4 regions of the Methylobacterium sp. TK31 genome follow, and region 2 is predicted to be linked to each of the others. Evidence: predicted binding sites of a transcription regulator. Region 2 holds the regulator's gene; each other region holds the start of a gene.
The links. The regulator LexA, encoded in region 2, represses DNA repair genes until DNA is damaged. The targets are predictions, from matches to a motif close to TGTTCNNNNTGTGTTCNG.
Positions count from the first base shown of each region.

Region 1: a site for LexA is predicted at 4,718-4,735, ahead of ruvC (crossover junction endodeoxyribonuclease RuvC). Genes of this name have one in related genera too.
Region 3: a site for LexA is predicted at 5,735-5,752, ahead of parE (DNA topoisomerase IV subunit B). Genes of this name have one in related genera too.
Region 4: a site for LexA is predicted at 6,165-6,182, ahead of ACXJY8_RS13195 (PA0069 family radical SAM protein). Genes of this name have one in related genera too.

Region 1 covers NZ_CM143964.1:4,400,325-4,408,280, reverse strand. Annotated here, with positions in the region: gene ACXJY8_RS20500 (Uma2 family endonuclease) at 82-636, shown strand; gene bfr (bacterioferritin) at 677-1,174, opposite strand; gene ACXJY8_RS20490 ((2Fe-2S)-binding protein) at 1,237-1,506, opposite strand; gene ruvA (Holliday junction branch migration protein RuvA) at 1,766-2,383, opposite strand; gene ACXJY8_RS20480 (YceI family protein) at 2,563-3,210, shown strand; gene ACXJY8_RS20475 (hypothetical protein) at 3,194-3,964, opposite strand; gene ruvC (crossover junction endodeoxyribonuclease RuvC) at 4,093-4,659, opposite strand; gene ACXJY8_RS20465 (hypothetical protein) at 5,078-5,395, shown strand; gene ACXJY8_RS20460 (methyl-accepting chemotaxis protein) at 5,421-6,887, shown strand; gene ACXJY8_RS20455 (YebC/PmpR family DNA-binding transcriptional regulator) at 6,901-7,647, opposite strand.
Region 2 covers NZ_CM143964.1:2,444,066-2,452,021, reverse strand. Annotated here, with positions in the region: gene gltX (glutamate--tRNA ligase) at 1-739, opposite strand, end outside; gene ACXJY8_RS11260 (ComEC/Rec2 family competence protein) at 914-3,184, shown strand; gene lexA (transcriptional repressor LexA) at 3,178-3,930, opposite strand; gene ACXJY8_RS11250 (DUF937 domain-containing protein) at 4,184-4,951, opposite strand; gene sfsA (DNA/RNA nuclease SfsA) at 5,116-5,823, shown strand; gene ACXJY8_RS11240 (FkbM family methyltransferase) at 5,834-6,664, opposite strand; gene ACXJY8_RS11235 (outer membrane beta-barrel protein) at 7,009-7,956, shown strand, end outside.
Region 3 covers NZ_CM143964.1:1,269,498-1,277,453, forward strand. Annotated here, with positions in the region: gene ACXJY8_RS05855 (DEAD/DEAH box helicase) at 1-785, opposite strand, end outside; gene ACXJY8_RS05860 (aspartate/glutamate racemase family protein) at 1,068-1,793, shown strand; gene ACXJY8_RS05865 (outer membrane protein) at 2,535-3,401, shown strand; gene parE (DNA topoisomerase IV subunit B) at 3,583-5,637, opposite strand; gene ACXJY8_RS05875 (PhoX family protein) at 5,902-7,878, opposite strand.
Region 4 covers NZ_CM143964.1:2,843,266-2,851,221, reverse strand. Annotated here, with positions in the region: gene ACXJY8_RS13225 (tetratricopeptide repeat protein) at 1-912, opposite strand, end outside; gene ACXJY8_RS13220 (electron transfer flavoprotein-ubiquinone oxidoreductase) at 1,068-2,729, opposite strand; gene ACXJY8_RS13215 (uracil-DNA glycosylase) at 2,944-3,834, shown strand; gene ypfJ (KPN_02809 family neutral zinc metallopeptidase) at 3,938-4,849, shown strand; gene moaB (molybdenum cofactor biosynthesis protein B) at 4,935-5,492, shown strand; gene ACXJY8_RS13200 (glycosyltransferase family protein) at 5,520-6,041, opposite strand; gene ACXJY8_RS13195 (PA0069 family radical SAM protein) at 6,210-7,334, shown strand; gene rnhB (ribonuclease HII) at 7,300-7,929, opposite strand.

The DNA.
Region 1 (7,956 bases), 2.0 Mb from region 2:
CGCGGCGCAGGGCGTGTGGGGCGCTGGTTCGTCGCAGCCGGAGAGCTTCCCGTGGGTGGTGCATCGCACGAATTCGAATGGATGGCTCTCGACGATTTCGAGGAGTTGCTGGCCGATAAGCCCCGGAACGAGCGATGGGAGCTGATCGGGGGGCGCGTGGTCCGGATGATGGTCGGCGCGCGCTGGGAGCATGCGCGGATCGTCCAGAACATCGCCCTGGGCCTGGAAGTCGGCTTTCGCGCGAAGGGATCGTCCTGCCAGACCTTCACCGAAACATTCTATATGAAGAGCAAAACCCTAGACGCCGCGATGCTTCCGGATGTGCTCGTCGTCTGCGGCGACATCGAACCTGGCGCAACGTCTGTTGAAAATCCCACGGTCCTGGTCGAGGTGCTCTCACCTGGGACCGAGGCCCGAGATCGCTTCGAGAAGTGGGCCGTCTATCAGCAGCTCGCCTCACTTCAGCACTATGTGCTGGTGGCGCGGGACCGGCCGCATCTCGAGGTCTTCGACCGCATCGAAGGACGCTGGAGCGGGTTTCGGGTTATCGATGGCCTTGACGAGGTCCTCGATCTTTCGACGATCCAGGCGGTGCTGCCCCTGCGCGATATCTACTTTCGCGTACTGTCCGTTTGAGCGCCGGGCCTCGAAGCCCGGCGCCCAATCCTTCCGACCTTTATTCGGCTTCGGGAGCGATCGGCTCCAGGCCGCCGATATGCTTCTGGGCATAGAGCGGCAGGCCGACCTGGCCGATCAGCTCCAGCTGCGTCTCGAGGAAGTCGATATGGCCCTCCTCGTCCTCGGCCAGGTCCTCGAACAGGCGCTTCGACACCCGGTCGTTGATCGAATCGCAGTACTTGGCCGCCTCGAGATAGAGCGCGCGCGCCTCGTTCTCGGCGGCGAGATCGCACTCGATGATCTCCTGGACGTTCTGGCCGATCCGCAGGGGATCGAGTTCCTGCAGGTTGGGGAAGCCGTCGAGGAACAGGATCCGGTCGACGAACCGATCCGCGTGGTTCATCTCTTCGATGGATTCCTTGCGCCAGAACTTGGCGAGCTCGATGTAACCCCAGTCGTTGAGCATGCGGAAATGGAGCCAGTACTGGCTGACCGCCGTGAGCTCGCTGCGCAGTCCCCGATTGAGGTACTCGACGACCTTCGCATCACCCTTCATCCGCCCAATCTCCCTTGAGGCACGTTCTGCCGGAGGGGAGCTTCAGCACCCGGAATGGGCGCTCAGGCGGCGATCCCCTCCTCCGCAGCCTGGACCTTGACCAAACTACAGGAGCTCGCGCAAGTCGCCGTGCACGCATGCGCGGCCTCATCGAGGGCGTTTTCGAGGGCGTTCTGCAGGATGCCGCGGATGGTGCGGGCGCAGCGCCCGCATTTCGGGCTGCATCCGAGGCAGGCCTGGACCTGGGCCGGCGTGCGCGGGCAATCCGGGCCGCGATGCAGGCAGGCGCGCACCGCGCGATCGGACAGGACGTTGCAGGAACAGACGATCATGCGGGACCGTGACTCGTGCGTGGCTCGTGCCGTGGGGTGAGGCCGCCGGATGGGTTTCCACCCGGCCACTTCGTCGAATCTGAGGCGGTACCGATGCCGAAGCGCAAAAGCTGAGCCCGGACATCGAATTGTCGACTAGATTAGAACAATTGAAAACTGCTTTACTTTCAGCAGGTTAGCGTCGTTCCTCTCAACTGGCAACCGGGCGCGCGAGGATCAAGGGCACAATCGCGTCGCGCACAAGGGATCGCGGCCGCCCTCAGCGGGCGAGTTCGCGCAATCCGAGCCGGATCAGGGTCTTGGCCTCGGCGCCCTCGCCCGCGTTCTTGAGGGCCTCGGCGATGGCGGCCGAGGCCTGGACGGGGGCGTAGCCGAGATTGACCAGGGCGGAGATGGCGTCGGCGACGGGCTGCGGCGCGGTGCGGGCCTCGACCGCGCCGGAGAGCGCGATCACCGCGGGATCGATGGGCGCGAAGGCCGGTGCCTTGTCCTTCAGCTCCGCCACGAGGCGCGCCGCGAGGCGCGGGCCGACGCCGGGCGCCCGCGCCACCGCGCCCTTGTCGCCCATGGCGATGGCCGAGGCGAGGGCCCCGGGTTCGAGCACCGAGAGCAGGCCGAGCGCCACCTTGCTCCCCACCCCCTGCACGGTCTGGAGCAGGCGGAACCACTCGCGCTCGGCATCCGAGCGGAAGCCGTAGAGCCGGATCATGTCCTCGCGGACATGGGTCTCGATGGCGAGGTCCGCCGCCTCGCCGATGCCGGGCAGGCGCTGCAGCGTCCGGGCGGAGCAATGGACCACGTAGCCGACGCCCTGCACGTCGAGGATCACGAAATCCTCGCCATAGGAATCCACCACGCCCTTCAGCTTGCCGATCATCGCCTCGCCCATCCCTCGCGCCGCCGGATGCCCATCCGTCGGCGGATTGCCTACAGGGGGTCGGGCGCGAGCGCCATGTGCTCCGTCGCGACACCGACGGCGCCCGCGGCCGGCACCGGTGCCGCCTTGAGGCCGCGCGGCGTTCGTGAAATCAAAGGCCCCCCGCCCGACACACACGGATGACCGCCTCGATGCGCCAGACCGCGCTGCTCCTCGCCTTCGGGCTTCTGCTCACCGCCGGCCCGCTCGCGGCGGCGGAGACCCCGGCCGCCGCGCCGCCCGCCGCGCCCTCCAGCGACCCGACGCAGGTGCGCCCGGGCGCCTACGTCCTCGATTCCGCCCACGGCAAGATCACCTGGTCGGTCAGCCATCTCGGCTTCTCGACCTATTACGGGCAGATCACCGACGTGACCGCGCAGGCGGTGCTCGACCCGAAGGAGCCGGCGAAATCCACCCTCACGGTCACCATCGGCACCGACAGCGTCAACGGGCTGAACGACCGGCTCAACCAGCACCTGAAGTCGCCCGACTTCTTCGACACCGCGAAATTCCCCAAGGCCACCTTCACGGCGACCGGCATCGAGCCGACGAGCCCGACCACCGCGCGCATCACCGGCGACCTGACCCTCAAGGGCGTGACGAAGCCGGTCGCCTTCGACGCCACCTTCAATCAGGCCGGGATCAACCCGGTGAACAAGGCCTACACGGTCGGCTTCGACGGGCGCACGGTGATCAAGCGCTCGGATTTCGGCATCAGCGCCTTCCTGCCGCTCCTGGGCGACGACGTCTCCCTGCGGCTCGAGGGCGAGTTCAAGGCCGTGGAGTGAGGCCGCGCTCCGGCGCCCGCAGCCGCCGGTAGATCTCGGCGAGCAGCGCCGTCACCAGGACGAGCAGGGCCATGCCGATGAGGCCCGAGGCGAGGATCCGGACCGCCAGCACGAAGGGCGGCAGGTCGGCCCCGGAGCGCTCGGGCGCGTGCAGCATGCGGTCGAGCAGGCCGAGGGGCAGGATCGTCGCCACGAGGATCAGCGCGATGCGGGCGGCCGATCCGCGCGTCATCGCGAACACCGCGCGCAGGGTCGCGTCCGGGGCGCCCACAGCCAGGGCGGGCGCCAGCATGCTGGTCCAGATCTGCAGAAGCAGGAGGGCGATCCAGGCCGAGAAGCCGAAGGCCACCCGGCCCGGCCCGAGCAGGTCCGGCGAGAGCACACGGTCGAGCAGGCCGCTGACCAGGAGCCAGAACACCTCGAGGGCGAGGAAGTCCCCCACCGGGCCGGCCCGGCCCTCGACGACGTCGCGCACGGAGCCGCCGGCGCCGAGGATGTGCCGGAACAGGGCCATCCAGTAGGGCGCGAGCAGGATCGTGCAGGCGCAATCGACGAGGAAGACGTCCTCCTGGAAGCGGGCGGCCCGTGTCGGATCGCCCATCAGCGTGTGGGCGGCCTCCTTGGCCAGGACGAGGAGGAACGCGACCGTAGTGGCCGGGCCGAGGGCGCGGACCGAGCGCAGCCCGGAGGCCGCGGCATCGCGCAGGATGTCGCCGATCGGCAGCGTCGGGCGCGTCGCCCCAGGGTCGGCCATTCCACTCGCTCTCCGTCCGGCAGGTTCCGAGGCGAGGACCTGCACGGGCGGGCCCGGACTGTCCAGGGTCCAGTGCGTCCAGGGCCCGGACCGTCCGGGGCACAGGAGAGGCATGGATCGGCGGAGGTTCAGCCCCGCGCCAGGGCCGCCGCGATGCGGGCCGCCGCCAGGCTGCTGGTGCCGGCCACGGGGACGTGCTGGCGCTTCAGGGCATGGGCGCCGCGATGGCTGTTGTGGGTGATGGCGATGGCCAGGGCGTCCGCGGCGTCGGCGACCTTGAACTCGGCCTTCGGCAGCAGGAACTTCACCATGGCCTGGATCTGCACCTTCTCGGCGTGTCCCGAGCCCGCGACCGTCTTCTTGATCAGGTTGGCCGAGTACTCGAACACCGGCATGCCGGCGAGCGCCGGGACCAGCAGCGCCACCGCGCGGGCATGGCCGAGCTTCAGCGTGGCCTGCGCGTCCTTGTTGACGAAGGTCTCCTCGACCGAGACCTCGTCGGGCTGGAACGCCTCGACGATGCGGGTGATGCCCTCGTAGAGCTCGCGCAGGCGCAGGGCGAGAGGCAGGTCCCCGTCCGAGGTGACGACGCCGCAATCGACGTAGGCGAGCTTGGTGCCCGTGGCCGTGACGACGCCCCAGCCGGTGCGCCGCAGGCCCGGATCGATGCCGAGGATGCGGACGGGAACGGTCATGCGGACACGATCATGAGGGCGCGGCTCCGGGCGCGGACATCGCGCCGTTCCGAGCGTTAGGGACATACCGTGAACGGAGCGTTATGCCAATGCGCGTTCCGGTGCGGACCCCGCCGGGGCATCGGATCGCAGATCGACCCAAGACCGAAGAAGAGGCGAAGCGGATCGGTCCGAAACGGCTTGCTCCGACCAGTTGTCGTCTGTCTTCGTCCTTGTCTGCACAGATTTCGCCGACGGGCGCCCGTTCTCCTGCCGTGCAGTCCGGATTTTCCTCCGCGTCGAAGCGGCAGCCACATTTCGGCCGGCGCGGAATTCAGAACAGCGGCGGCGGCGCGAGCACCAAACACCTCCCGTAACGCCTTCTTAGCCTATCGCACCGTATTAACACAGGACAAATTCGAATCGGATTGCTGTCCTCGTGGCCGACATCGCCCCCTCCCATCGTCCGAGCCGGCTCACGGGGGGCCTCGCGGTGCTCGCGACCCTGGTGCTGCCGCTCGGCGTGCTGGCCTTCCCGGCCTCGGAGACCGTGGCGGTGATCGCGCCTGCGGGGGTGGACGCCGCCGCCATCGTGGCGCGGGCGGGCGCCAGCGTCCTGCGCCTGGGCGGCCGGAGCAACGTCCTGGTGGTCCGGGCCGGATCGCCCGATCTCGTCGCCCGCCTCTACGCCTCCGGGGCCTGGCTGGTGATCGACGCCCGGTTCGCCACGGCCTGCACGCCCTCCTCCCAGACCTGATTTCCGCAACGGACACAGCCCGGCGATGACGAACCTCGACAGCCTTCGGCAGACCTTCGGCCGCTTCCTCATCGCCTTCCTCTGGCTGCACCTGCCGGTGATCGCGCTCGGCGCCTGGCTCGCCGGCAACGGGCTCACCGTCCCCCTGGTGATCGCGGCCCTCCTGGCCGGGCTCAGCACGCTGGCGTGGCGGCGCGCGCCGACCGGGCTGGCGACGCGGCTGGTCAGCAGCCTCTCGCTCATCGGTATGGCGGCGATCCTGCTCTCGGCCCTGGCCGGGCATCCCTGGCAGATCGACCTGCACATGTACTTCTTCGCCTGCATGGCGGTGATCGTGGCGTGGTGCGACTGGACCATCCTGGTGGCCTGCGCCGCGGCCGTGGCGGGCCACCATCTCGCCCTCAACATCGTGATGCCGGCGCTGATCTTCCCCGGCGGCACCCGCAGCGCCGACCTCGCGCGCGTGGTGCTCCACGCCGTCATCCTGGTCCTCGAGACGGGGGTGCTGGCCTGGGTCGCGCGCACCATCACGACGGCCTTCGCGACGCAGGCCGCCTCCGAATCCGCGATCCGGGCCCAGATGGAGCGCATGCAGGTCCTGGAATCGGAGACCGCCCTGGCGCGGGCCGGCGCCGAGGCGCAGCGCCGGGCGGCCCTGCAGCAGACCGCGCATTATTTCGAATCGACCGTGGGCGGCATCCTGGCCCGGGTCACGCAGGCCGCGGCGGCGATGCAGGGAACGGCACGGACCATGACGGGGGCGGCGGAGGGCACGGCGAGCCGGGCCGGGTCCGTGGTCGACGCCGCCGAGATGGCCGCGCGGAACGTCGACCGGGTGGCCGGGGCCGCCGAGGAACTCGGCGCCTCGGTGCAGGAGATCGGGCGGCAGGTGGCGGATTCGGCGCGGATGGCGCAGGGCGCCGTGGGCCAGGCCGACGCCACCGGGCAGCTGGTTCACGCCCTGAGCACGGGGGCGGCCCGCATCGGCGACGTCGTCGGGATGATCTCCGGCATCGCCGGCCAGACCAACCTGCTCGCGCTCAACGCCACCATCGAGGCCGCGCGCGCCGGCGAGGCCGGACGGGGCTTCGCGGTGGTGGCCGCCGAGGTCAAGGAACTCGCCAACCAGACGGCCCGGGCAACGGAGGAGATCACGCAGCAGATCGACGCGATCCGGGGCACGACCGGCGAGGCCGTGACGGCCATCGAGGCGATCGCCGGGCAGATCCGCACCATGAGCGCGACCGCCGACGCCATCGCGGCGGCGGTGGACCAGCAGGGATCGGCGACCCGGGAGATCATCCGGAACGTGGCCGAGGCGACGACCGGCACCGGCGCCATCACGGCCACCATCGGCGGCGTCGCCCGCTCGGCCGGAGAGACGGGCGAGGCGGCAGCGCGCGTCCTCGCCTCCGCGTCGGACCTGGCCCAGGAGGCCGACCACCTCGGCGCCGAGGTGAACCGGTTCCTCGGGACCCTGAAGGCCGCCTGACGGCGGCCCCCGGTCAGCCCTGGAGCTTCTCCATCAGGGCGTCCGAGAGCGCGAAGTTCACGAAGACGTTCTGGACGTCGTCCTGGTCCTCGATCACCTCGACGAGGCGGATCAGCTTCTCGCCGGTCTCGTCGTCGACCTCGATGGTGTTCTGGGCCTTCCAGACCAGGGCGGTGCGGCGCGGCTCGCCGAAGCGGGCCTCCAGGGCCTTCGAGACCTCGCCGTAGGCCTCCTGGGCGCAGGTAATCTCGTGGCCGGCCTCGTCCGAGCGCACGTCGTCGGCGCCGGCCTCGATGGCGGCCTCCAGCATGGTGTCGGCATCCGCCACCTTGGCGTCGAACTCCACCACGCCGACATGGTCGAACATGAAGGAGACGGCCCCCGTCTCCGCGAGGCTGCCGCCGGACTTGGTGAAGGCCGAGCGCACGTCGCTGGCCGTGCGGTTGCGGTTGTCGGTCTGGGCCTCGACGATCAGCGCGGCGCCGCCGGGGCCGTAGCCCTCGTAGCGGATCTCGTCGTAGCTCTCCGCATCGGCGCCCTGCGCCTTCTTGATCGCGCGCTCGATGTTGTCCTTGGGCACGTTCTCGGCGCGGGCCGCGATGATGGCGGCGCGCAGGCGGGCGTTCATCGCCGGGTCGGGCAGGCCGAGCTTGGCCGCGACCGTGATCTCGCGCGCGAGCTTGCCGAACAGCTTCGAGCGGACCGCGTCGACGCGGCCCTTGCGGTGCATGATGTTCTTGAACTGGGAATGGCCGGCCATGACGTGACCCTAGACTGGTAGGAACGAAGCCGGATCGCGAGGGCCAGGTGCCGGGGCGGCGGGTCCGCGATGCCGGACGGAAAGGGATTGGCCGGCTTATAGGCCGCCGCCGACGCCGATGACAACGCTGCGCCGCAGCGTGGAGGCCCGCGCCGGGCCGGGTCGCACGGCCTTCCCGGTGGCTATCCGGCGCGCCGGCGCTATCGTGGGGCGATGACGCGCCCAACCCTCGACCGGGGACGCCCCGGGACCCGCCCCACCGATATGCGCGCCCCCGCGCCGGACCGGGGACGCACCCGTCCGGCACCG
Region 2 (7,956 bases):
CACCGTGGCGCTTCGAGAGCTTGGCCCCGTCGGCCCCATGGATCAGCGGGATATGCGCCATGGCGGGCGCCTGCCAGCCGAGGGCATCGTAAATCTGGCGCTGGCGCGCGGCATTGGTCAGGTGGTCGTCGCCGCGGATGACTTGGGTCACCCCCATGTCGTGGTCGTCGACCACCACGGCGAGCATATAGGTCGGGTTGCCGTCCGAGCGCAGCAGCACGAGGTCGTCGAGATCCTTGTTCTGCCAGACGACGCGCCCCTGCACGCCGTCCTCGACCACCGTCTCGCCGTCGGTGGGCGCGCGCAGGCGAATCACCGGCTTGACGCCGGCCGGCGCCTCGGACGGATCACGGTCGCGCCAGCGGCCGTCATAGCGCAGCGGCCGCCCCTCGGCCCGGGCGGCCTCACGCATGGCGGTCAATTCCTCGGGCGTGGCATAGCAGCGATACGCGTTGCCGGAGGCCAGCAGGCTCTCGGCGGCCTCCCGGTGACGGGCGGCCCGGGCGTACTGGTAGATGACGTCGCCGTCCCAATCGAGGCCGAGCCAGCGCATGCCGTCGAGGATCGCGTCGATCGCGCCTTGCGTCGAGCGTTCACGGTCGGTGTCCTCGATGCGTAGCAGCATGCGGCCGCCGAAATGGCGGGCATAGAGCCAATTGAACAGGGCCGTGCGGGCCCCGCCGATATGGAGGTAGCCCGTGGGCGAGGGCGCGAAACGCGTGACGACGGCTGACGACATCAATCTGGACTTGATTTGCTCGTGAAACGGGCGGGAGGCGGATCGACCGGCCCGGAACCGCGCGTGTAGCATGCGCGGGCGCAAGCGTTAAGAAATCGTCCTCTTCCAAAGATCGCAGGGCGGATCGCTGGCTGCGGGGCGGGGGCTTGCGGGCAGCAGCCGAAGGAAGACGCGATGGCGCAGGCGCGCGCGACGGCAGCGATGGGGCGTCTCAACCGCCGCTTCGCCGTGCGTCGGCCGGGCGCCGGTGTCGTCCTCGCCTGGCTACGCGCGGGCTGGACGCACGAGATCGAGCAGCGCCGGCTCTTCGCCTGGCTCGCGGTGGCGTTCGGCTGCGGCATCCTCGTCTTCTTCCTCGCGACACAGGGCACTCCGTCGCTGGTCGCACCGCTCGTCGCCGCGGGGTTGCTGGCCGCGACGACTCCGTTCCTGGCGGATCGCCCTGTCGGACTTGCCCTCGTCCTCGCGGCCATTGGGATGCTCCTCGGGTTCGCGGCGGCGACGGCACGGGTGCAGCGCGTGACCGGTCCGATCCTGGCCCGCACGACGATCGCCTCCTTGGTCGGCACCATCGAAGGCCTGGACGAGCGTGATGAGGGTGCGCGGTTGATCCTTCGGGTGGAGAGCTTCGGCACCCTCGGGGCCGAAGTCCGCCCGGCCCGGGTGCGCGTTTCCTATCGCAAGGCGAACACCCTGAAGCCGGGCGATCGCATCGCCGCGACGGCGCGCCTGCTCCCACCCCCAGAGGCGGCCCGGCCGGGAGGCTACGACTTCGCGCGCGATGCCTTCTTCCGCGAGATCGGCGCTGTCGGCTCCCTCGTCGGCAAGGTCGAGGTACGGCCGGCGGCCGAGACGACCGATCGGCAGATCCGTCTCGCCGCCGCCGTCGATGCCGCACGGAATGCCCTCACACGCCGGATCACCGACGCCAATGGCGGACAGGCCGGGGCGGTCGCGGCGGCGTTGGTGACCGGCAAGCGGGGCCTCATCAACGGGGAGACCAACGACATCCTGCGGGCCGCGGGCATCTATCACGTGGTCTCGATCTCCGGCCTGCACATGGTCCTGGCGGCCGGGGTGGTGTTCTGGCTCGTGCGGGCGCTGCTCGCCGTGGTGCCGTTCGCAGCGCTGCATTGGCCGATCAAGAAGATCGCGTCCGCCGTCGCCATGGTGGGTGTGACCGCCTATTGCGTGTTTTCCGGATGGGACATCGCCGCCGAACGGTCGCTGATCATGACCCTGGTCATGCTCGGCGCGATCCTGGTCGACCGGCCGGCCCTCAGCATGCGCAACCTGGCGATCGCCGCCCTGATCGCGCTGGCCCGCGAACCGGAGGGCCTTCTCGGACCAAGCTTCCAGATGTCGTTCGGAGCGGTCGCCGGCCTGATCGCTTGCGCGCCGTTGATCGCGGGGAGCGCCCTCGGTCGCGATGGCGCAGGCTGGCTGCCGCGCCTGTTCGCCCTCGTCACGACAGCGATCCTCGGGACCCTGGCAACGACGCTCGTGGCCCAGATCGCCACCGCCCCCTTCGCGACCTATCACTTCCAGACGGTGCAGCCCTTCGGACTCGTGGGCAACGCGCTCACCTTGCCGCTCGTCTCCCTGGCCGTGATGCCGTCGGCGGTCCTCGGCATTCTCGCCTATCCGTTCGCGCTGGATCAGCCGGTCTGGTGGGCGATGGGCCTCGCGGTCCGCGGCATGCTGACCATCTCGACTTGGATCGCGGGATTCGGGAACGCGGTTCTGGTGGTGCCGGCCTTCGGCGCCGGTGCCCTCGGGCTACTGGCCTCGGCCCTGATCATCCTGACCCTACCTGCCTCGTCGCTGCGCTGGCTCGGCCTCTGTCCGGCAACAATCGGCATCGTTCTCGCTACGTTTCCGGAGCGAAACGACATCTACATCGATCGCGAAGGGGTGGGCGCAGCCATCCGTGAGCGCAACGGGCAGCTCGCGATCCTCGGCCGCCCGCCACCCTTCGTGCTCGGCCAATGGCTCAAGGCCGACGGGGACGGACGCCGGGCGGAAGAGATCAGTGCCTTCCGGGGCGCGCGGTGCGATGGCCTCGGCTGCACTCTGACCACGCCGGATGGCCGCAGCCTTGCCCTCGTCACCGACAAACGGGCGCTTCCGGAAGATTGCGCACGCACCGAGATCTTGATCACCCGGCAGGCCACGCCGCCCGGTTGCGGCGCCGCCTTGATCCTCGATCGGGACTTCCTGGCGGCCCACGGTGCGACGGCGATCCGCCTCGCCCGCGATGGACCCGTCATCACCACGGTCAAGCGTCCCGGAGACAGAGTGCCGTGGCGGGCGACACCGCCGAGGAAGGAGGCCAACCTCTCGCTCCTTCAGCCGGCCCCTTCACCGAACCAGAAGGCGCCCGAGCGGGAGCTTCCGGATCCCGATCCGCCCGGCGACGAACCGAGCGACGGGACCCTTCAGTAACGACGAACGAGGCTAACCAGACGCCCTTGGATCTGGACCCGGTCCGGCCCGAGCACGCGCGTCTCATAGGCCGGGTTCGCCGCTTCGAGGGCGATGGAGGAGCCGCGTCGGCGCAGGCGCTTCAGGGTCGCCTCCTCATCGTCGATCAGAGCCACGATGATGTCGCCCGTATTGGCCGTGTCCTGCTTGCGGATGACCACGAGATCGCCGTCCAGGATGCCCGCCTCGATCATCGAATCGCCGCGCACCTCCAGGGCGTAGTGCTCGCCACCAGCCAGGAAATCCGGTGACATCGTCACCGAGTGGCTCTGCTCCTGAATGGCGGAGATGGGCGTACCGGCCGCGATCCGGCCCATCACCGGGATGGTCACCGCACGCCCGCTCTCGTCGGTGGCCTGCGTCGTCGGCAAGCGGGAGACCGCGGCACCAGCTGGCAGACCCTTGCCCTTGCCGCCCTCGACCACGCTCGGCGTGAAGCGGCGCACCTCAGGTGCAGGAGCAGCACGCGGGGCGCCGGCGCTCCCACCGAGGCTCTCCGGCATCCGGATGACTTCGATGGCCCGTGCCCGGTTCGGGAGACGGCGCAGGAAGCCGCGCTCTTCCAGCGCCGTAATCAACCGATGGATGCCGGACTTCGACTTGAGATCGAGAGCGTCCTTCATCTCGTCGAAGGAGGGGGGAACGCCGCTCTCGCGCATCCGGAGCTGGATGAACTGGAGCAGGTCCAGCTGCTTACGCGTCAACATGCGGGACACTCTTCGTTGGCGCCGGGGATCGCGGCGAGCGGCATCAGAAACAAAACACGAACATGTTAAACGTTCCGTAAGTGTTCTGCAAGGGTTCCTGCCGAAAGCGCGGATAGCCCGACGACTGTTCCGTCGAGGACAGGTTTCGCGGAGGCCGCCGACCGCCACCTGGAGGGGATCGCTCAGAGTGCATGAGCGCAGTCGAGATCGAATGGAGCTCGGCGCCGTCCATGCGACCCGGACGCGATGCCCGCTACCGCTTCCCGCTCCGTCCCGCCTTCGATGCGGCGTCGGCGCCTGAACCGGTGGGGCCGCGGGGGTCCTGCCAGAAGGTATCGAACAGGCGCTGCATGGCGCGTGCGTTCTCCTGCTGTACCTCGAGGCCGGTCTGGAACATCTGCTGCACCAGGTCGAAGGGGGCATCCGAGGCCGCCTTGTCCGGCACGGCGGGCGCGGGAGCCGTGAGCCGGGGCTGCGCAGGGCGCGACCGCGCCTGAGGAGCGGACGGTGCCGGGCTGGTCGCGTTGCTGCCGGACTTCAGGAAGGCCTCCATCATCTGCGACCAAGCATTGGGCGGGAACCCGAACGGGTTCGCCTCCGCGCGGGGGGCCGGCGCGGGCGATGGAGCCTGATTGATCATCACGTGGACAATCCCGGCCACCACCATGCCGGCCATGGCGGGCAGCATTTGCTTCAGAGCCGGCATCGCCACGCCGCTGACGGTCGCGGCCTGCTGCAGCACCGCCTGGCTGAGATGCGGCGACCCGAACAGCTGCTTGACCAGCATGTCCATCTGCGGTGTCGCGCTCGGTGCCGGGGACGCGGTCGGTCCAATGAGGTTGAACAGGTGGGCAAAGCCTGTCGGATCGTGGGCGACGTTGCGCTGCAACCCCATGGTCAGGGCCGGCAGCAGGGCCTCCATCGCGCGCAGGCTCTGCTCCGGCGAGAGCCCGAATTGCCGTCCCAGTCCCTGCGCGTTGGCGCCCGCCTGCGCCTGGAGGATGTCGAACAGATTGAACATGGCGGCCTCGCGGACGAACAGCGGTTTTCCCGGTTATCGACCCGGGTGTACCGCGCGAAGTCTGTCGCATCCGATGAGCACTGACCAGCCCGGGCGCCTCATGGCTGCCCGATTCCACGCCGAGGCCCGGCGGCATCAACCTGTTTCTTGCCCAGGACACGCCGATGCGCTTCCCCGCGCCCCTGATCGAGGGCCGCCTCGTGCGGCGCTACAAGCGCTTCCTCGCCGATCTGGAGTTGGCCGACGGCACCCTCGTGACGGCTCACTGCCCCAATCCCGGGGCGATGCTGGGTCTCGCCGTACCGGGCGCACGAGCTCTTCTGTCCGAGGCCCGGAGCCCGACGCGCAAGCTCGCCTATTCCTGGGAGCTGGTGGAGGCGAACCTGCCGGGTGGCCGGCAATGGGTGGGCATCAACACGATGCGGCCGAACGCTCTGGTGGCGGAAGCCTTCGCCGACACCACCCTGCCGGCGCTCGCGGGCTATTCGGGTCTCCGCCCGGAAGTCCGCTACGCGCAGGCGAGCCGGGTCGATTTCCTCGCCACGGGCGAGGGGATGCCTCCCTGCCATGTCGAGGTGAAGAACTGCCACCTGATGCGCAGCCCGGGCCTCGCGGAATTTCCGGATTGCGTCGCCGCCCGCAGTACCCGCCACATGGCGGACCTCGCCGCCGTCGTGGGAGCCGGCGGTCGCGCCATGGTCGTCATCGTGGTCCAGATGTGGGCGGAGCGGTTCGACGCGGCGCGGGACCTCGACCCTGCCTTCGACCAAGCGTTCCAGGCCGCCCGGGCTGCCGGTGTCGCAGTGCATGCCTATCGCTGCCGGATCGATCCGAAGGGGATCACCCTCGCGGACGCCATTCCGGTCCTGTAGCACGCCCTCGTCAGGCGGCGCGCTCGAAGATCAAATTCAGGCGCGTCCGGGCGATCCGGCGATAGCCGTGCTGCTCCAGGAGGGCGGGCAGGTCGATCTGCCACTGGTCCGTGCCGTTCTCGACGATCAGCAGCCGCGGATGGAGCGCGGCGGGAGCGGCCCGCAGGAACGGCTCCAGGATCAGGTCCTCGGCCCCCTCGACGTCGAGCTTCATCGCGTCGATGCGCTCGATGCCCTCGCCGCGGGCGAGATCGAACAGGGGCACCGCCGGCACCCGGATCTGCGCCCCTTCGTTCGTCCCGACGATCTTCAGGCTCGATTCACCCCGGTTGCGGGGATCGACGAACAGGGTGAGTTCGCCGGCCTTGTCGGCGACGGCGCAGGCTACCGCCTTGACCGTCCCGAACGGGTTCTGGCCGATGTTGTAGGTAAGGCGGTCGAAGACGTCCGGCTGCGGCTCCACCGCGAGGATGCGCGCGCGCGGCCCCGCGAAGGCCGCGACGAACAGCGCATAGGCGCCGATATTCGCGCCGATATCGAGGAAGGTGCAGCCGGGCTGGAGCTTCGCACGCAGCAATGCACGCTCTTCCGGATCGAAGAACTGCGGGGTGAAGAGCACCTTCTTCTCGCAGTTGTTGTTGTAGGGGTAGAGCCGCATGCGGGCGCCGTAGCGCTCAACGTCGAGGGGCGCCCCCCGCAGAAGGCCGATCGCCACCCGTCGCAGAAACAGGGCGAGGCGCCGACCGGCCCAGCTGGCATAGGAGATCCGCCCGGTCTGGTGGGCGATGCGGGCGACGAGGCCGGTGGGAGCGTAGGTGCCGTAGGGCTGGGTATCTTTCATCGTGCCTGCTGATGCCAGCGCGCGCGCGCGGCGGCAAGCGAAGGCGACACGATCGAAGGGTGGAAGGCGGCTCGCGCGTATGGGAGGCGCTCCGACGCGTCGACCCTCCGACGATCGTCGAAACTGGCTTCGACCGTTTCAGGACAACGTCTCGACAGGCGAGGAGAACAGCTGGACTGAATTTCGGTGCTCAGACCTGTTCCATTGTGGCAACACCACGACGCAAACCCAGCACCTCAGGCCGGAATTGCCTCAAAATTAGGCGCCTGCACAAAGGATAGCTTTGCCGTACGGGAGAACCTTTGAGAACCTCGCCCTAACGCAGATGTCTCCGCAGAGTTCCCATGGCCATGCACCGCTCGCTCCTCGCCCTCTCAGCCGTCCTGCTGTCCTCGGTCTGCGCCTTCGCAGCCGACATGCCGGCGAAGGTGCTGGCCGTTCCCGCCCCGCCCGCGCCGTGCAAGGCCGAGATCACCTTCCCGGCCTACGGCGGCTTTATCAAGCAGAACCCGAACCCGTCCTGCCTGACCCTCGGCGCCTTCGGCGACATCTATGTCGGCGGTGCGGTCACGGGCTACTTCTACGATCAGAGCAATGTGACCTCCATCGCACTGCCAGGCATTGCCGCCGATCGCTTCGCGCGCGCCGACTTCTCGAACCTGATGGGCTTCATCCAGAAGGCCGATGGTCCCTTCCAGTTCTACGCCGCCTTCGGCGCCTACTCGATCCCGGGCCTGGGCGCGCCGATCTTCAGCGCCATCGATCAGACCAACCTGCTGTTTTCGCCGGCTCCGATCGTCTTCGGCAAGTACGTGATCAACGACAACTGGTCGGTCCAGGGCGGCCGCATGCCGACCCTGATCGGCTCGGAACTGCCCTTCACCTTCCAGAACCTCAACATCTCGCGTGGCCTCCTCTTCGCCCAGGAGAACGTCATCAACCACGGCGTGCAGGTCAATTACTCGGACGGCCCATGGGCGGCCTCGTTCGCCGCGACCGATGGCTTTTTCTCGGGTGAGCTCAACTGGGTCACGGGCGCGATCACCTATAAAATCGACTCCGCTAATACGATCGGCATCAACGGCGGCACCCACTTCTCCAGCTACACCAAGTTCGACTTAACGGATCGCAGCCTGCGCAACCAGTTCGCGACCCCCGCGACGCTTCAGAACAGCAGCATCATCAGCGCGAACTACACCTATGCCGACGGTCCCTGGATCCTGACGCCTTACATCCAATACACCAATGTCGAGCGGAACGATTTCATCGGCCTCGCCGGAGCCGAGACCTTC
Region 3 (7,956 bases), 1.2 Mb from region 2:
TGCAGCAGCGCCACGTCGCGCTTGCGGTTGCAGAAGATGATGCCGTTATTCAGCTCGGCCTCGCCGCGGATGAGACGGCGCAGCAGGTCGCGCTTCTCGTGCCCCTCCGAGCTCGTCGCCACGAGCTTCTGCACGATGGTCGAGGCGGTGGAGGCGGGCCGGGCCACCTCGATCCGCTGCGGCGTGTGCAGGAACATGTCGGCCAGCCGCTCGATCTCCGGCGGCATGGTGGCGGAGAAGAACAGCGTCTGGCGCGTGAAGGGCACCATCTTCACGATGCGCTCGATGTCGGGGATGAACCCCATGTCGAGCATCCGGTCGGCCTCGTCGATGACGAGGAGCTCGACGCCGGTGAGCAGCAGCTTGCCGCGCTCGAAATGGTCGAGGAGGCGGCCCGGCGTCGCGATCAGCACGTCGGTGCCGCGCATCAGCTTGGCGTCCTGCTCGGCGAAGGAGACGCCGCCGATGATCAGGGCGACGTTGAGCTTGTGGTTGATGCCGTAGCGGTCGAAATTCTCCACCACCTGGGCGGCGAGCTCGCGGGTCGGCTCCAGGATCAGCGTGCGCGGCATGCGGGCGCGGGCCCGGCCGTTCTCCAGGAGCGTCAGCATCGGCAGCGTGAAGGCCGCCGTCTTGCCGGTGCCGGTCTGGGCGATGCCGAGGACGTCGCGGCGCGCGAGCACGTGGGGGATGGCCTGGGCCTGGATCGGCGTGGGCTCGGAATAACCGGCCGCCGTGACGGCCTGGAGGACCTTGTCGCTCAATCCGAGGTCGGCAAAAGACATATTCTATGAGAACCGTTGCGCGCGGGAATGGACCAACCGGCGCGGAGGACATCGACACGGCGACGGCTGGCATCAGGGGCGGCTTCGACACACGACCCGCCGCGCACACGCGTTGCGGGGGACACTTAGGGCCTTGCACGGCCTTGTCAATCGAGAGGAACCCGCACAGGACGGCTTATCCGCAAGCCGATGCGCCTCATGACCGATGCGTCCGGCGACCGGAACCGCTGGCCGGCCCCTTGCCTCGGCCGTCGCGATCCCGACCCGGACCGAGGCCCGCCCGTGCGCATCCTGCTCATCAATCCGAACACCACCGCCTCCGTCACCGACCTGGTGGCCGGCCATGTCCGGGCGATCGCCGGGGAGGGGGTCGCCCTGGTGCCCGCCACCGGCCGGTTCGGAGCGCGCTACATCTCCAGCCGCGCCGCGGCGGCGATCGCCGGGCACGCGGCCCTCGACGCCTTCGCCGAACACGGAGCCGGCTGCGACGCGGTCTATCTCGCCTGCTTCGGCGATCCCGGCCTCGCCGCCCTGCGGGAGGTCTCCCCCGTGCCGGTGGTCGGGATGGCGGAGGCCGCCTGCCGGGCCGCCGGCGCGGACGGCCGGCGCTTCGCCATCGTCACGGGCGGCGTCCTGTGGGGGCCGATGCTCACGGAGTTCGTCGCCGGCCTCGGCCTCGGCGGGCGCCTGACCGGCGTGCGCACGGTGGCGCCCACCGGCGCCGAGATCGCCGCCGATCCGGAGGCGGCCCTCGGCCTCCTGGCGGCGGCCTGCACCGCCTGCGTCCGGGAGGACGGCGCCGAGGCGGTGATCCTCGGCGGCGCGGCCCTGGCCGGGCTCGAGGCCCGCATCCAGCCCGCCGTCCCGGCACCGGTGCTCTGCTCGGTGGAAGCCGGGACCCGCGCGGTGCTGGCCGCCGCCGGGGGAGGGCGCGCGGCGGGTACGGCTCCCTCGCTCGCCAGCATCGGCCTGTCGCCGGCGCTCGCCACCCTGCTGGCCCGCGCCTGACGCCCGCGCCCTGCGATGCCGAGTGAGGGCGCGGGCTCGCCCCGGTCGGGCGCCCGGCCTCTCGTGACGGGTCTCCCGGTTCCGGCGCCGACGGCTGGGAGCCACGCCCCGTCGCCCCGGGCGAGGGGGCAGGGGCTGGCGATCCTCGTGGAGCGCCCGGGTACGGAGCCGCCGATGTCGCGGGCCGAGGCCGCCCCCCTCGCCTCTGGGGCTCGTCCGGGCCCTTCATAAGACGGCCTCAACCTCCCGGTTGCCGTGATCGCCTATCCCGGACGCTCGCCTCTGCCGACCTGAGGCAGGCCTGAGGCCCGGCCGCCGCCGGCCGCGCCCGCCTCGGCGATCGCGCCGCATCCGCACGGGCCGCCTGACCCGCACGGCGCGACGTCACCCCGGCGACCGCGTCGCGTTGCCGACATCCGGCAAGCGGCGATCCGCAGGATGCAGGAAAACTCCGGTGCGGCGCGGACAGAAGCATAATTCTGCCGAGAGATCGGATCTCAAGAAAGTGTTGCGAAGGGCCTTGATTTCAACAATCGGCTTACAATGCAGCGCTGATCTATTTCCGCTGAATGTGCGTGATGGCACCGATGCGCAAAGGTCATGATGACCCGCCGCTAACCTTTACCCTTCTTTGACATCTGGGGGCCTAATAGGTGGCCTTGTTGCAGGAAAGCGACAGACCTCGCGTCGGCCAGGGACTACAAGCGCGCCGGCTCTCGCCAACCAGGACCAGGTAAACCAATGAAAAGACTGCTTCTCGCCTCCACCGTGCTCGCCGGCCTGACTGCCGTCGCTTCGGCCGCTGACCTTCCGCGCCGCGCGGCTCCCCCGGTGTTCGTGCCGGTGCCGGTGTTCACCTGGACCGGCTTCTACGCTGGTTTCAACGCCGGTTACGGCTTCGACGCCTCCAGCAACAACCAGGCGACCGTCATCGGCGTGAACGGCGCCAGCACGCTCGTCCTGCCGGGCTCGACCGCTGTCGTCGCCTTCGGCAACGGCCGCAGCAACGACGGCTTCGTCGGCGGTGGTCAGGTCGGCTACAACTACCAGTTCACCCCGGGCTCCGGTGTCGTGATCGGTGTCGAGGCCGACGCCCAGTACGTCGACTTCGGTCGTGACCGGAACCGCTTCTCCTCGACCGGCCCGCTGGCCGCCCAGCAGGTCTTCAACCCGGCCGGCGTCTCGGGCCTCGACTACTTCGGCACCGTCCGCGGCCGCCTCGGCTACGCCTTCGACCGCACCCTCGTGTACGGCACCGGCGGCTTCGCCTACGGTTCGGGCGGCGGTCGTGACTTCGGTCTGACCAACTCCAGCCGCGACGACTTCCAGACCGGCTGGGCTGCCGGCGGCGGCGTCGAGTACGCGCTCCCCACCGACTCGTTCCTGAACTTCTTCAAGTCCTCGGCCGTCACGCTGAAGATCGAAGGTCTGTACGTGAACCTCGACCAGGGCAACCGCAACAACGGCGCCTTCGCGGTCAACAACGTCGGCAACGTCGTCACCACCACCAGCCCGGGCGTCGTCCTGGTCAGCGGCGGCCGTCAGGTGCGCGACACCGAGTTCGCCGTCGTCCGCGCCGGCCTGAACTACAAGTTCGGCTCCTACTAGGATCTGAACCAACGGCCTCCCGCGCGATCGATCCGGTCGCGCGGGCCCCGGTCAACAAGAAAGCCCGGCCTCGCGGCCGGGCTTTCTTGCGTTTGGGCTCCCCTTCGAGGCGGACGCCCGCTCGGGAACCGCAGATCGTCGCCCGCGCCCCCGGAATCCCGAAGGCGCGGGCGATCGGCGTTCAGATGTCGAGCTCGGCCCCGTCGGCGAAGGCCGCGCGCTCGGAGATGAAGGTGAAGCGCGCCTCGGGCTTGTTGCCCATCAGCCGCTCGACCGCGTCCCCGGTGGAATCGCGGGCCTCGTCCAGCACCTCGACCCGCAGGAGCGTGCGCTTCTTGGGGTCCATGGTGGTCTCCTTCAGCTGCGCCGGCATCATCTCGCCGAGGCCCTTGAAGCGGCCGATCTCGACCTTGCCGTTCTTGAACACCGTCTTGATCAGCTGCGCCTTGTGGTCGTCGTCCCGGGCATAGGCCGTCTTGGCCCCCTGGCTGATCCGGTAGAGCGGCGGGATCGCCAGGTAGAGGTGCCCGCGGTCGATCAGCTTGGGCATCTGCCGGTAGAAGAACGTGATCAGCAGCGAGGCGATGTGGGCGCCGTCGACGTCGGCGTCCGTCATGATGATCACCTTCTCGTAGCGCAGGTCCTCCGAGCGGTAGCCGGTGCCGGTGCCGCACCCCAGCGCCTGGGTCAGGTCCGAGATCAGCTGGTTGGCGCCGAGCTTGTCCCGGCTCGCCGAGGCGACGTTGAGGATCTTGCCGCGCAGGGGCAGGATCGCCTGGGTGGCGCGGTCGCGCGCCTGCTTGGCCGAGCCGCCGGCCGAGTCGCCCTCGACGATGAAGATCTCCGAGCCGGCCATGCCGGCCTTGGAGCAGTCGGCGAGCTTGCCCGGCAGGCGCAGCTTGCGGGTGGCGGACTTGCGCGCAACCTCCTTCTCCTGGCGCCGGCGCAGGCGCTCCTCGGCCCGGTCGATCACCCAGTCGAGCAGCTTGTTGGCCTGGGCCGGGGAGGCGGCGAGCCAATGATCGAAGGCGTCGCGGATCGCGGTCTCGACGATGCGCGAGGCCTCGACGGTGGCGAGCTTGTCCTTGGTCTGGCCCTGGAACTCGGGCTCGCGGATGAAGACCGAGAGCATCGAGGCGCAGGTCGCCATGACGTCATCGGTGGTCACCGCCGTCATGCGCTTGGCCTGGCCGACGCGCTCGGCATGCTCGCGCAGGGCGCGCAGCAGGGCGACGCGCAGGCCGCTCTCGTGGGTGCCGCCCTCCGCGGTCGGGATGGTGTTGCAGTAGGAGGCCGAGACGCCGTCGTCGGTGACCATCCAGGCCACGGCCCATTCCAGGGAGCCGTGCCCGCCCGGCTTGGTGATCTTGCCGGAGAAGATCGCGTCGGTGACGAGCTCCTTGCCCTCGAGATCGCGGGCGAGATAGTCGCGCAGGCCCCCGGGGAAGCGGTGCACGGTCTCGGCCGGCACGTCGTCCATGCCCTCCAGGAGAGCGAGGGCGCAGCGCCAGCGGATCTCGACCCCGCCGAACAGGTAGGCCTTGGAGCGCGCCATCCTGAACAGGCGGCGGGGGTCGAACTTCAGCGCCCCGAAGATTTCCGCATCGGGGTGGAAGCGCACGCGGGTGCCGCGCCGGTTCTGCACCCGGCCGACAGTCTCCAGGGGACCCTGCACGTGGCCCCGCGAAAAGGTCTGGCGGTAGAGGGTCTGGCCGCGGGCGACCTCGACCTCGAGTTCGTCCGAGAGGGCGTTGACCACCGAGATGCCGACGCCGTGCAGGCCTCCGGACGTCTCGTAGACCTTCGAGTCGAACTTACCGCCCGCATGCAGGACGGTCATGATGACCTCGAGGGCGGACTTGTTCTCGTATTTCGGGTGCGGGTCGACAGGAATGCCGCGGCCGTTGTCGGTGACGACGAGGTGGCCGCTCTCCTCCAGCTCCACCTCGATGAAGCTGGCATGGCCCGCCACCGCCTCGTCCATCGAGTTGTCGATCACCTCGGCGAAGAGGTGGTGCAGGGCGCGCTCGTCGGTGCCGCCGATATACATGCCGGGGCGGCGCCGCACCGGCTCCAGCCCCTCCAGCACCTCGATGGTGGAGGCGTCGTAGCCGGCTTCCGCCGAGGCGGGCGGCGGTGCGATCGGCGCCACGGCGGCGTCGAGCTTGCGGCGCCCGCTGGGCTTCGGCAGGGGCGCCTTGCCGCCGGCGAAGAGATCGCGTGCGGGGTCGCTCACCGGAGCGCCTCGCGCGGGTGATGGTGCGGCCGCGGGCTTCGCGGGCCGGATCGCAGAGGGAGACCGTGCAGCATTCGCCTTCATCCTCTCACCATACCGGAACAAACCGGAAACAGAAAGGGGTTCCCGCTCCGCGGGGCGGGAGCCGGAAGCCCCCGCCGCACAGGGCGTACCACCCCATGACATGGTATGAGGGTGGTTAAGAAGGCCTGACGGTGGCGCGATCGGACGATCGCTGCGGAGAGGCGTCCGCCATGGGGCGCCTCAGGTCCCGACGTGACCGCCGCCGCGGCGGGTGATCGTCAGCACGGCGGGGCGCGGCGGCATCGCCGGGTCGAAGTCGGGCCAGCGGGTGGCGGGCGCCTCGAAGGTGGCGGGCACCGCCTTCGGGTCCTCCTCGTCGGCCTCGCCGGGATGCTGGACGGCCACGAAGAAGGTGGTGTCGTCGGGGGTGAAATAGGGCCCGCACATCTCGGCGCCGTGGGGCACGCGGAAGAAGTGCTTGCCCGTGCCGCGGCCCGGCCCTTCCGTCTCCACCGCCCAGATGCCGTCGTTGCGCCCTGTCCGCGAGGGCGCGTTGCCGTCCGTGGCGACCCAGAGCCGGCCGAGGCCGTCGACCGAGCAATTGTCCGGCATGCCGAACCAGCCGTTCGCCGTGGTGGCCGACGAGAAGGTGGCGCCCACCGCCGCGACGCTCGGATCGCCGCAGCGGACCAGGATCTCCCAGGCGAATCCGGTGGCGGCATGGTCGCCGTCGTCGGGGGTGAGCTCGACGATGTGGCCGAATCGGTTGTCGGCGCGCGGGTTGGCGGCATCGACCTGATCCGCCCTGCGCTTCCCGTTGTTGGTCAGCATCACGTAGACCTTGCCGGTCTTCGGGTTGGCCTCGACGTCCTCGGGCCGGTCCATCTTGGTGGCCCCGAGCCGGTCGGCGGCGAGGCGGGCGCCGATCACCACGTCTCCTTGCGAGGCGAAGCCGTTCTCCGGCGTCAGCGGCCCCTGGCCGAAGACGAGCGGCATCCAGGTGCCGCGCCCGTCGGCGTCGAAGCGGGCGACATGCAGGGTGCCGGAATCGAGAAGGTCGCGGTCGCCGCTGTCGGCCCGGCCCAGGGTGACGAACTTGTAGACGTAGTCGAAGCGCTCGTCGTCGCCCTGGTAGATCACGTACTGACCCTGCTTGGCGACGATGCCGGCCGCGCCCTCGTGCTTGAAGCGCCCCAGGGCCGTGCGCTTCTTCGGAACGCTCGTCGGGTCGAACGGGTCGATCTCCACCACCCAGCCGAAGCGGTTGGGCTCGTTCGGCTCGTGTCCGACGTCGAAGCGCTCGTGGTAGCGGCCCCAGGCATAGGCGCCGGCCGGCAGGTTGAAGCGCTTGTGGTTGGCGGCCTCCGGCGAGCCCTCGGCCAAGGCGCCGGAGAAGTAGTAGTTGATGTTCTCCTCGCAGGTCAGCCACGTCCCCCAGGGGGTCGTGCCGCCGGCGCAGTTGTTGATCATCCCGAGGGCCGACCGGCCGCCGGGGTCGGCGGCGGTCTTCACCCGGTCGCTGCCGGCGGCCGGGCCGGTCAGCGCCATCGGCGTCGTGGCGGTGATGCGACGGGCGTATTTCGAATCCGGCACCACCGTCCAGCGGCCGTCCCGGCGCCGGATCTCGATGACCGAGCCGCCATGGGCCGCCATCTCGATGTCGACGAGGTCCCGGGTCATGCCCTTGAAGTCGACCGCCTTGCCGTCCTGGCGGCCGAGGCCGGGGAACATGAGTTCCTCGTTTGTGTATTCGTGGTTGACCACCAGGAGGCCGTGCGACGCCGGGTCGGCCGCCCCCGGCATCGGGAAGTAGCCCACGAAATCGTTGTTGTAGCCGAATTGCTGCGCTTGCGCGGCCGCCGTCTGGTTGCGCGGGTCGAAGGCCGGCGCGCCGGGCAGCACCGGGTCGCCCCAGCGGATCAGGATCTCGGCGTCGTGCCCGGCGGCGACGTGATGGTGCGCGTCCGATCCGGCCTCGATCTCAGCGAAGGGGAAGCGGGTGCCGGGGGCTTCCGCCGCCTGCGCAGCGCCGGCGGCCAGGGCGCGGGGCGTCACCACCGCCGCGATGGCGCCGACGCCGAGGAGACCGCGCAGGAGGTCGCGCCGGTCGAAGCGGGCCGCCACCACGTCGCCGAAGGTCGGATTCGCGCTGTCGTTCGACCCGCGATCCTCGGCGGCCTCCGCGGCCTGCGAGCGGGTGCGCGTCGGTTCGGTCATGCGGCGGGTCCGTGTAGGCGAGGGGACGGCGGGTGGCGACCTCTCCCGCTAGCCGGCCCGCATGGCACCGGTGTGACA
Region 4 (7,956 bases), 400 kb from region 2:
GAGACGCAGGTAGACCACCGCCGGCAGTTCGTCGCCCTGCGTCGAGCCGGCCGAGCCGAGCCCGTACAGCACCTCGCCGGCCCCCTCCTGGGCCGAATTGACCAGGCGGCTGAGGGGCTTGCCCTCCTTTAGCTTGGTCAGGGCGTCGCGCACAATGGGGTGGCGCGGCAGCAGCTTGTCGAATTCGGTGTAGGCCTGGATCGCGAGGTCGGTGCGTCCGGCCTGGGCCTCGAAACGGGCATAGGCGTCGACGATGCGCAGGGTGTTGCGGTCGGCATCGTAGGCGGCCTTGAGGCGCCGCTCGGCTTCCGCCTGGTCGCCGACCAGGCTGGCGATCAGGCCGGCATGGAAGTCGCGGAAGGTGTTGTAGTAACGCTCGCCCTTCAGCTTGTTGATGGTCTCGAGCGCGCGCTTGCCGTCGTTGGCCCCGGCGAAGGCCCAGGCCGTGAGCAGCGTGCCGGTGAGGTCGGCGGCGGCACCCCGGCCGCTGCGGGCGAAATTCTGGCGGGCCTGCGCGAACTGGCCGGCCTTGATCTGGCGTACGCCGAGGGCGAGCTGGGCGAGGCCGTTGGAGCCGTCGCGGCTCGTCAGCCGCTCGGCGGCCCGGAAGGCATCGGGCAGGGAGCCGTCGGCGAGCAGCGACACGAAGGCGCGCTCCAGCAGTTCGGCGTTGCGCGGGTCGGCCTTCACCGCCTCGCGATAGAAGCTCGCGGCGGCCGCGGTGTCCTTCGAGGCGCCGGCGATATAGGCGGAGAGGAAGTTGCCTTCGAGGGATTCCGCCGGCTCGTACTCGGAGACTGGCGCGGATTCCCGCGGCTGGGCGGCGTAGGCCGCCGGGGAGGCCGCGAGGCAGACGGCGAGGGCCGAGAGGACCCGGCGTCCGGTCCGGCTGGTTTTGGCGTTTCCGTTCATGGGCACCGATCGCGGCTCCTGCGCACCGGCCATCTCGACGGCCGGGCTCGATTGGGGCGGGACACTGGACTCTTACCGCCATCCTCGCAAGGCGGAAGGATGGCGGCGCTCGTCGCCCGCCATCCCGTCTCTCTCATCCGTGAAGGCGTCTTCCCTCACATGTTCGGATAGTTCGGTCCGCCCGGTCCTTCCGGGGTCTCCCAGTTGATGTTCTGGTTCGGATCCTTGATGTCGCACGTCTTGCAGTGGACGCAGTTCTGGGCGTTGATCTGGTAGCGCACGCCGTCACTCGCGCTCTCGTCCGCCACCCATTCGTAGACACCCGCCGGGCAGTAGCGTGCCGACGGCCCGCCGTAGACATCGTGCTCCGAGGCCTTCTGCAGCTCCATGTTCCGGACCTTGAGGTGGGCCGGCTGGTCTTCCTCGTGGTTGGTGTTCGAGAGATAGACCGAGGAGAGCCGATCGAAGGTCAGCTTGCCGTCGGGCTTCGGATAGACGATCGGCTTCACGTCCTTGAGCGGCTTCAGCGTCTCATGGTCCGGCTTGCCGTGCTTGAGCGTTCCGAAGGGCGAGGTCTCCAGGATCGTGTTCGCCCACATGTCGAGGCCCCCGAGGCCGACGCCGACGAGGGTGCCGTATCTCGACCAGAGCGGCTTGACGTTGCGGACCCGCTTCAAGTCCTGCCCGATGGCGCTGTCGCGCCAGCCGTTCTCATAGGTCGCGAGCTCGTCGCCCTGGCGACCGGAGTCAAGTGCCTGGGCCAGGGCCTCCGCCGCCTGCATGCCGGAGAGGACCGCGTTGTGCGAGCCCTTGATGCGCGGCACGTTCACGAAGCCGGCGGAATCGCCGACGAGACAGCCGCCCGGGAAGACGAGCTTCGGCACCGATTGCCAGCCGCCCTCCATGATCGCGCGGGCGCCGTAGCCGATGCGCTTGGCCCCCTCGAAGGTCTCGCGGATCATCGGGTGGGTCTTGAAGCGCTGGAACTCCTCGAACGGCGACAGGGTCGGGTTCTCGTAGTTCAGGTGCGTCACGAAGCCGACCGAGAGCAGGCCGTCGTCGAAATGGTAGAGCCAGGAGCCGCCGCCGGCCTTGTTCGGCAGGGGCCAGCCCATCGTGTGCTGCACGAGCCCGGCCTGGAACCGGTCGGGAGCGAGTTGCCAGAGTTCCTTGACGCCGAGGCCGTATTTCTGGTGGTCGCTGTGGGCATTGAGCTTGAACCGGTCGATCACCGTCTTGGTCAGCGAGCCGCGCGCGCCCTCACCGAAAACCGTGTACTTCGCCCGAAGCTCCATGCCGCGGGTATAGTCCTCGCGCGGCTCGCCGGACTTGCCGATGCCGAGGTCACCCGTAGCGACGCCCACGACGACGCCGGACTCGTCATAGAGCACCTCGGAGGCCGGAAATCCGGGATAGATCTCCACGCCGAGCTCCTCGGCCTTGGCGCCGAGATACTTCGTGACGTTGGAGAGCGAGCCGACGAAATTGCCGTGGTTCGACATCAGCTTAGGGAAGAACAGGTTTGGCATGGTGACGCCGCTGTTCTTGGTCAGGAACATGAACTCATCGCGCTCGACCGCCGTCTTCAGCGGCCGGGCGCCGTCCTCGCGCCAGCCGGGAAGCAGGCCGTCGAGCCCGGACGGGTCGATTACCGCACCCGACAGGATGTGCGCGCCGACCTCGGAGCCCTTCTCCACCACCACGATGCTCACATCCGGCGCCAGTTGCTTGAGGCGGATGGCGGTGGCGAGCCCGGCCGGACCGGCGCCCACGATCACCACGTCGAATTCCATCGCCTCGCGTTCGGGCAGCGCCATCCGTCATCCTCCTGTGGTGCATCCGCTTTCCGCGGACGCGTTCGTCGTGCGATCCCATGTTTGAGGTTCACTCTCAACCCATTCCAACCTGGGAACGCAAGCGCACCGCCGGCGCGGCGCCCTCGGTGGTGACGATGTTGCACGGGGTAAAAGGTGGTGCGTGACGTCGCACGCCCGGTTGTCCACAACCCCTTCAGGCGCCACATCTGCTGCCATGAGCCACGGTGAAGACCGACACAGGAATCTGATCGCGAACCTCGACTTCCACGTCGAGGCAGGGCTCGACCTGTTCCTGGACGAGGCGCCGCATGATCGCTTCGCGGAAACCGACGCGCCGGAGCTGGCGCGGTCCACCCTTGATCGGCCGGCACCGGAACGGCGGGCTCCCGAACGGACTCGCCCGCCCCTCGACGACACCTTCCGCACCGAACTGCCCCCGCGCGATGTTCCTGCGCCCGCACCGGCCCGGACCTACGGGCAATCGGCCTCGGCCAAGCCTGGCGATGCCGTGGGCGACGCCCGCGCGCGCGCGAAGGACGTCCAGACCCTCGAGGAATTGGAAGCGCTGCTGGCGGGCTTCGACGGCTGCCCGCTGAAATTCACTGCCAAGAACCTCGTCTTCGCCGACGGCAATCCGGCCGCCAAGCTGATGTTCATCGGCGAGGCGCCGGGCGCCGACGAGGACCGAATCGGCAAGCCCTTCATGGGTCGTTCGGGCAAGCTCCTCGACCGGATGATGGCGGCGATCGGACTCGACAGAACCAACGCCTACGTCACCAACATTGTGCCGTGGCGGCCGCCGGGCAACCGCAACCCGACCCCGCAGGAAGTCTCGATCTGCAAGCCGTTCATCGAGCGGCAGATCGAACTCGCCGATCCCGATCTCATCGTCTGCCTCGGCAGCCCGGCCACCCAGGCGATCACCGGCACCAAGGACGGCATCCTGAAAGCACGCGGCCGCTTCTATCCGTACCGGGTCGGGACCCGCGAGATCCGCGCCCTGGCGACGCTGCATCCGGCCTACCTGCTGCGCCAGCCGCTGCAGAAGCGCCTCGCCTGGCGGGATTTCCGGACCCTGCGCGCGGCCCTCGACGGCAAGGCCTGAGCCGGGTAGGCCCTGCGGGCAAGCGGAACCGTATCCCGCGCCTGCGACTTACTTCACGCGGCCGTGTGTGGGCCCGCGTGTCCGGACAGGGTGTAACGAGATCATGCGCTGGGAAGACTTCCGCTCTTCGGACAATGTCGAGGATCGGCGCGGCGAGGGCGGCGGCGGCGGCGGTTTCGGCTTCCCCGGCGGCGGTGCCGGCGGCCTCGGGATCGGCACCATCGTGATTCTGTGCATCATCGGGTGGGTCACCGGCATCAACCCGGCGATCCTCATCGGCGGTGCCGAGCAGATGTCCGGCGGCGGGCGCCCACGCCAGGAGCAGGTCGACCCGCAGACCCAGGCCCAGCGCAAGACCAAGCCCACCGACGAGAGCGGACGCTTCGCCGCGGCGATCCTCGGCAACACCGAGGATGTCTGGAAGGAGGTCCTGCCGAACCAGACGGGACGTCAGTACCGACCGACCGCGATGGTGCTCTACACCGGAGGTACCCGCAGCGGCTGCGGTTCGGCCCAGGCCGCGATGGGGCCGTTCTACTGCCCGCTCGACAAGAAGGTTTATCTCGACACGTCCTTCTTCAAGGAAATGGAGCAGAAGTTCGGTGTGAAGGGTGACTTCGCCTACGCCTACGTCATCGCCCACGAGGTCGGCCATCACGTCCAGGACGAGCTCGGCATCCTCGGCAAGGTCCAGAGCCGCCAGCAGAACGCATCCAGCAAGACGGAGGCGAACCAGCTCTCCGTGCGCATCGAGCTGATGGCCGATTGCCTCGCCGGCGTCTGGGCCAAGAACTCCAACGACAAGTACAATTCCCTCGAGCAGGGCGACATCGAGGAGGCCATGCAGGCCGCGAGCGCCATCGGCGACGACAAGCTCCAGAAGCAGTCCCAGGGCTACGCCGTGCCGGATTCCTTCACGCACGGTTCGTCCGAGCAGCGGATGCGCTGGTTCATGACCGGCTACCGCAGCGGGCAGACCAAGTCCTGCGACACGTTCCGGGCAGCGCGTAACTGAGGTGCAGGGGACGCGCTGTCGGGCTTTCGTGCTTTGGGATACCATCGTGCTGGTTCCACCCGGGTTCGGTTGAAGGCATTTTGTGATGGTCGCATCGGACAAGACCCGCAGCTTCATCCCGCTGGCCATCGCGGTGCTCACGGTCTCGGACACCCGCGTCGAGGAGGATGACCGCTCCGGCGACACCCTCGTGGAGCGCCTGAAGGCGGCGGGCCACACCCTGGCGGCCCGCGCCATCGTCCCCGACGAGATCGAGGCGATCCGCGGGCAGGTGGAGTCCTGGAGCCGGGACCCGGCGGTCGACGTCGTCATCACCACCGGCGGTACCGGGTTCACGGGGCGCGACGTCACTCCGGAAGCGATCGAGCCGCTCTTCGAGAAGCGGATGGACGGCTTCTCGGCCGTCTTTCATCGAATCTCCTACGACAAGATCGGGACCTCGACGCTACAGTCGCGGGCCACGGCGGGCGTCGCCAACGCCACCTACATCTTCGTCCTGCCCGGCTCGCCAGGGGCGTGTCGCGACGCCTGGGACGGCATTCTGGCGGCGCAGCTCGATTACCGCCACCGCCCCTGCAACTTCGTCGAGATCATGCCCCGGCTGGACGAGCATCTGCGGCGGGGCGCTTCGATCACGGTCTGAGGCTCGGCGAGAGACCTGCCGTTCGGATCAGGCCCTGTCGAGGCGGGCCGAGAGCGCACGGACCTTCAGGCGGCGGCCGAAGGTCGGACCAGCCAGGAGACGTTCGCGCCGGACGAGGTCGCCCGGGCGCGGAGCATTGACGCCGATGACGCTCTCGCCACGGGCAGCGAGGCGTGCCGGCAGGCCGGCATGCGGGCGCCGGAGTCGGGCCAACGCGACCTCCGGCCGGGCCGTGCCGATGAAGCGGTCGACGAGGCGGATCCAGCCTTCCGCCGGAACGTCGCCGGCCTCGAGGCAGAGGACCCAGTCCCGCCGCGCGGCCTTCGCCCCCGCCGACCAGGGCGACGACCCGCGTCCGCGCAGCACTACCTTGGCGCCGGTTGCCTCGGCCACCGTCTCGATCACCGGGTTGGACGCGGCCACGATGATCACCGCATCGCCGACGAGCCCCGCCGCGACACCCGCCACCAGCGCGCCGAGCGTATCGGCGAGCTGATCGACGGCATCGGGGTCGTGGGGCTGGGTCACTGAAATGAGAGCCGAGAGCATGCGCGCGCATACCGCATTTTTGCGTCGAGCAAAGCCATTCCACGGCAACGCATCGTGGGCAGGCAGGTAGAAACGCTGGGAGAGGGACGATCTGCCTGAATTATCCGCAATCTCTTCCGCGAATGTTCGTGATATGTTCTAAGAGAACCCTCTGGATGACCATTGCCAATGCCTGCAGACGCGTCCCGTTCCTCACCACCTGTCTTGGAGGTGGCACGACGCCTCGGCGAGACGACGCCGGAGCCGGCGGGACGGCGCGGACGGGGTGCAACAGCCAATCCGAGCGGACGCTACGAGGCGGCAAGGCGGGACGCCTTCGACGACGGTTGGCCCGGCATCGGGCAGGCGGCACCCCTGCGGACCGAGGTGAGGCCGGAGCATGCCCGCACGCTCATCACCCGCAACACCTCGCCGGACATCTCGTTCGATCGGTCGATCAATCCCTATCGCGGCTGCGAGCATGGTTGCGTCTACTGCTTCGCGCGACCGAACCACGCCTATGTCGGTCTCTCGCCGGGCCTCGATTTCGAGACCAAACTGTTCCGGAAGGTGGATGCCGGCGCCCTGCTCGAACGGGAATTGTCGGCGCCGGGCTACAGCCCGGCCACCATCGCGCTCGGCACCGCCACCGATCCCTACCAGCCGATCGAGCGGGAACACCGCGTCACCCGCGCGGTACTGGAGGTCCTGGCGCGCTTCCGCCACCCGGTCGGGATCGTGACGAAGTCGAATCTCGTCGTCCGCGACCTCGACCTGCTCACCGATCTCGCGCGGGACGGCCTCGTGAAGGTGGCGGTCTCGGTGACCACGCTCGATCCGGAACTGGCGCGCCGGCTGGAGCCTCGGGCACCCCATCCGGCGAAGCGCCTGGAGGCGATCGGACGGTTGAGTGCGGCGGGCATCCCCGTGATGGTCATCGCCGCGCCGATCATCCCGTCGCTGAACGACCACGAGGTCGAGGCGATCCTGGCCCGGGCCCGCGACCTCGGCGCCGTGGAGGCGAGCCACGTGCTCCTGCGCCTGCCGCTCGAACTCGATGCCCTGGTGAACGACTGGTTCGCCGAGCACTACCCGGGTCGCCAGCGGCACGTCATGTCGCTGGTCCGTGCGGCACGCGGCGGACGCGCCTACGACGCGACCTACGGAACGCGGATGACGGGCACCGGCGCCTATGCCGACCTGATCCGCCAGCGCATGCGCCTCGCCCGGCAGCGTCTCGGCTATCCCGAGGTGCGGCGGCGTCTGCGCACCGACCTGTTCAGGGTCCCGACGGACCAGTTGAGCCTGTTCTGAGGTCGTAGGCGCGGGTGAAACTCAGGCGGTGGTGGGGAGAGCGGCCCCGGAGTGCGAGCCCGGCGAGGTGGGTACGCGTGCCGTAGCCGACATTGCTCGCCCAACCGTAATCCGGATAGCGGTGGGCGAGCCGCCGCATCAACCCATCACGCAGGGTCTTGGCGACGATGGAGGCGGCAGCGATCTGCGGCACCAGCCGGTCGCCGCCGATCACGGCCCGCCCGGGCAGTGCAAGACCGGGAACGGGGTCGCGACCGTCCACCCAGACCGGCGCTTCGAGCCCCAGTGCCAGCACGGCCCGCCGCATGGCGTCGAGGGTGGCGGCACGGACGTTGATCCGATCGACAAGGGCGCGCGAGCCGGCCGCCACGGCGACGCGGGTCTGCGCGCGGATCAGCGGTGTCAGCGCCTCGCGTTCCGCCGCCTTGAGGCGCTTGCTGTCGTCGAGGCGGGCGAGCAGGGTGGGCGCGAGAGCGGCCGGGTCGAACCAGACCGCCGCGACGATCACGGGTCCGCAGAGAGCACCGCGTCCAACCTCGTCGCAGCCGATGACGGCCGGGAAGGTCTCCGCCAGGCGCGGGTCGAACGGCGGCATCGGGCATGTTCCGGGGCGGAGGACTGG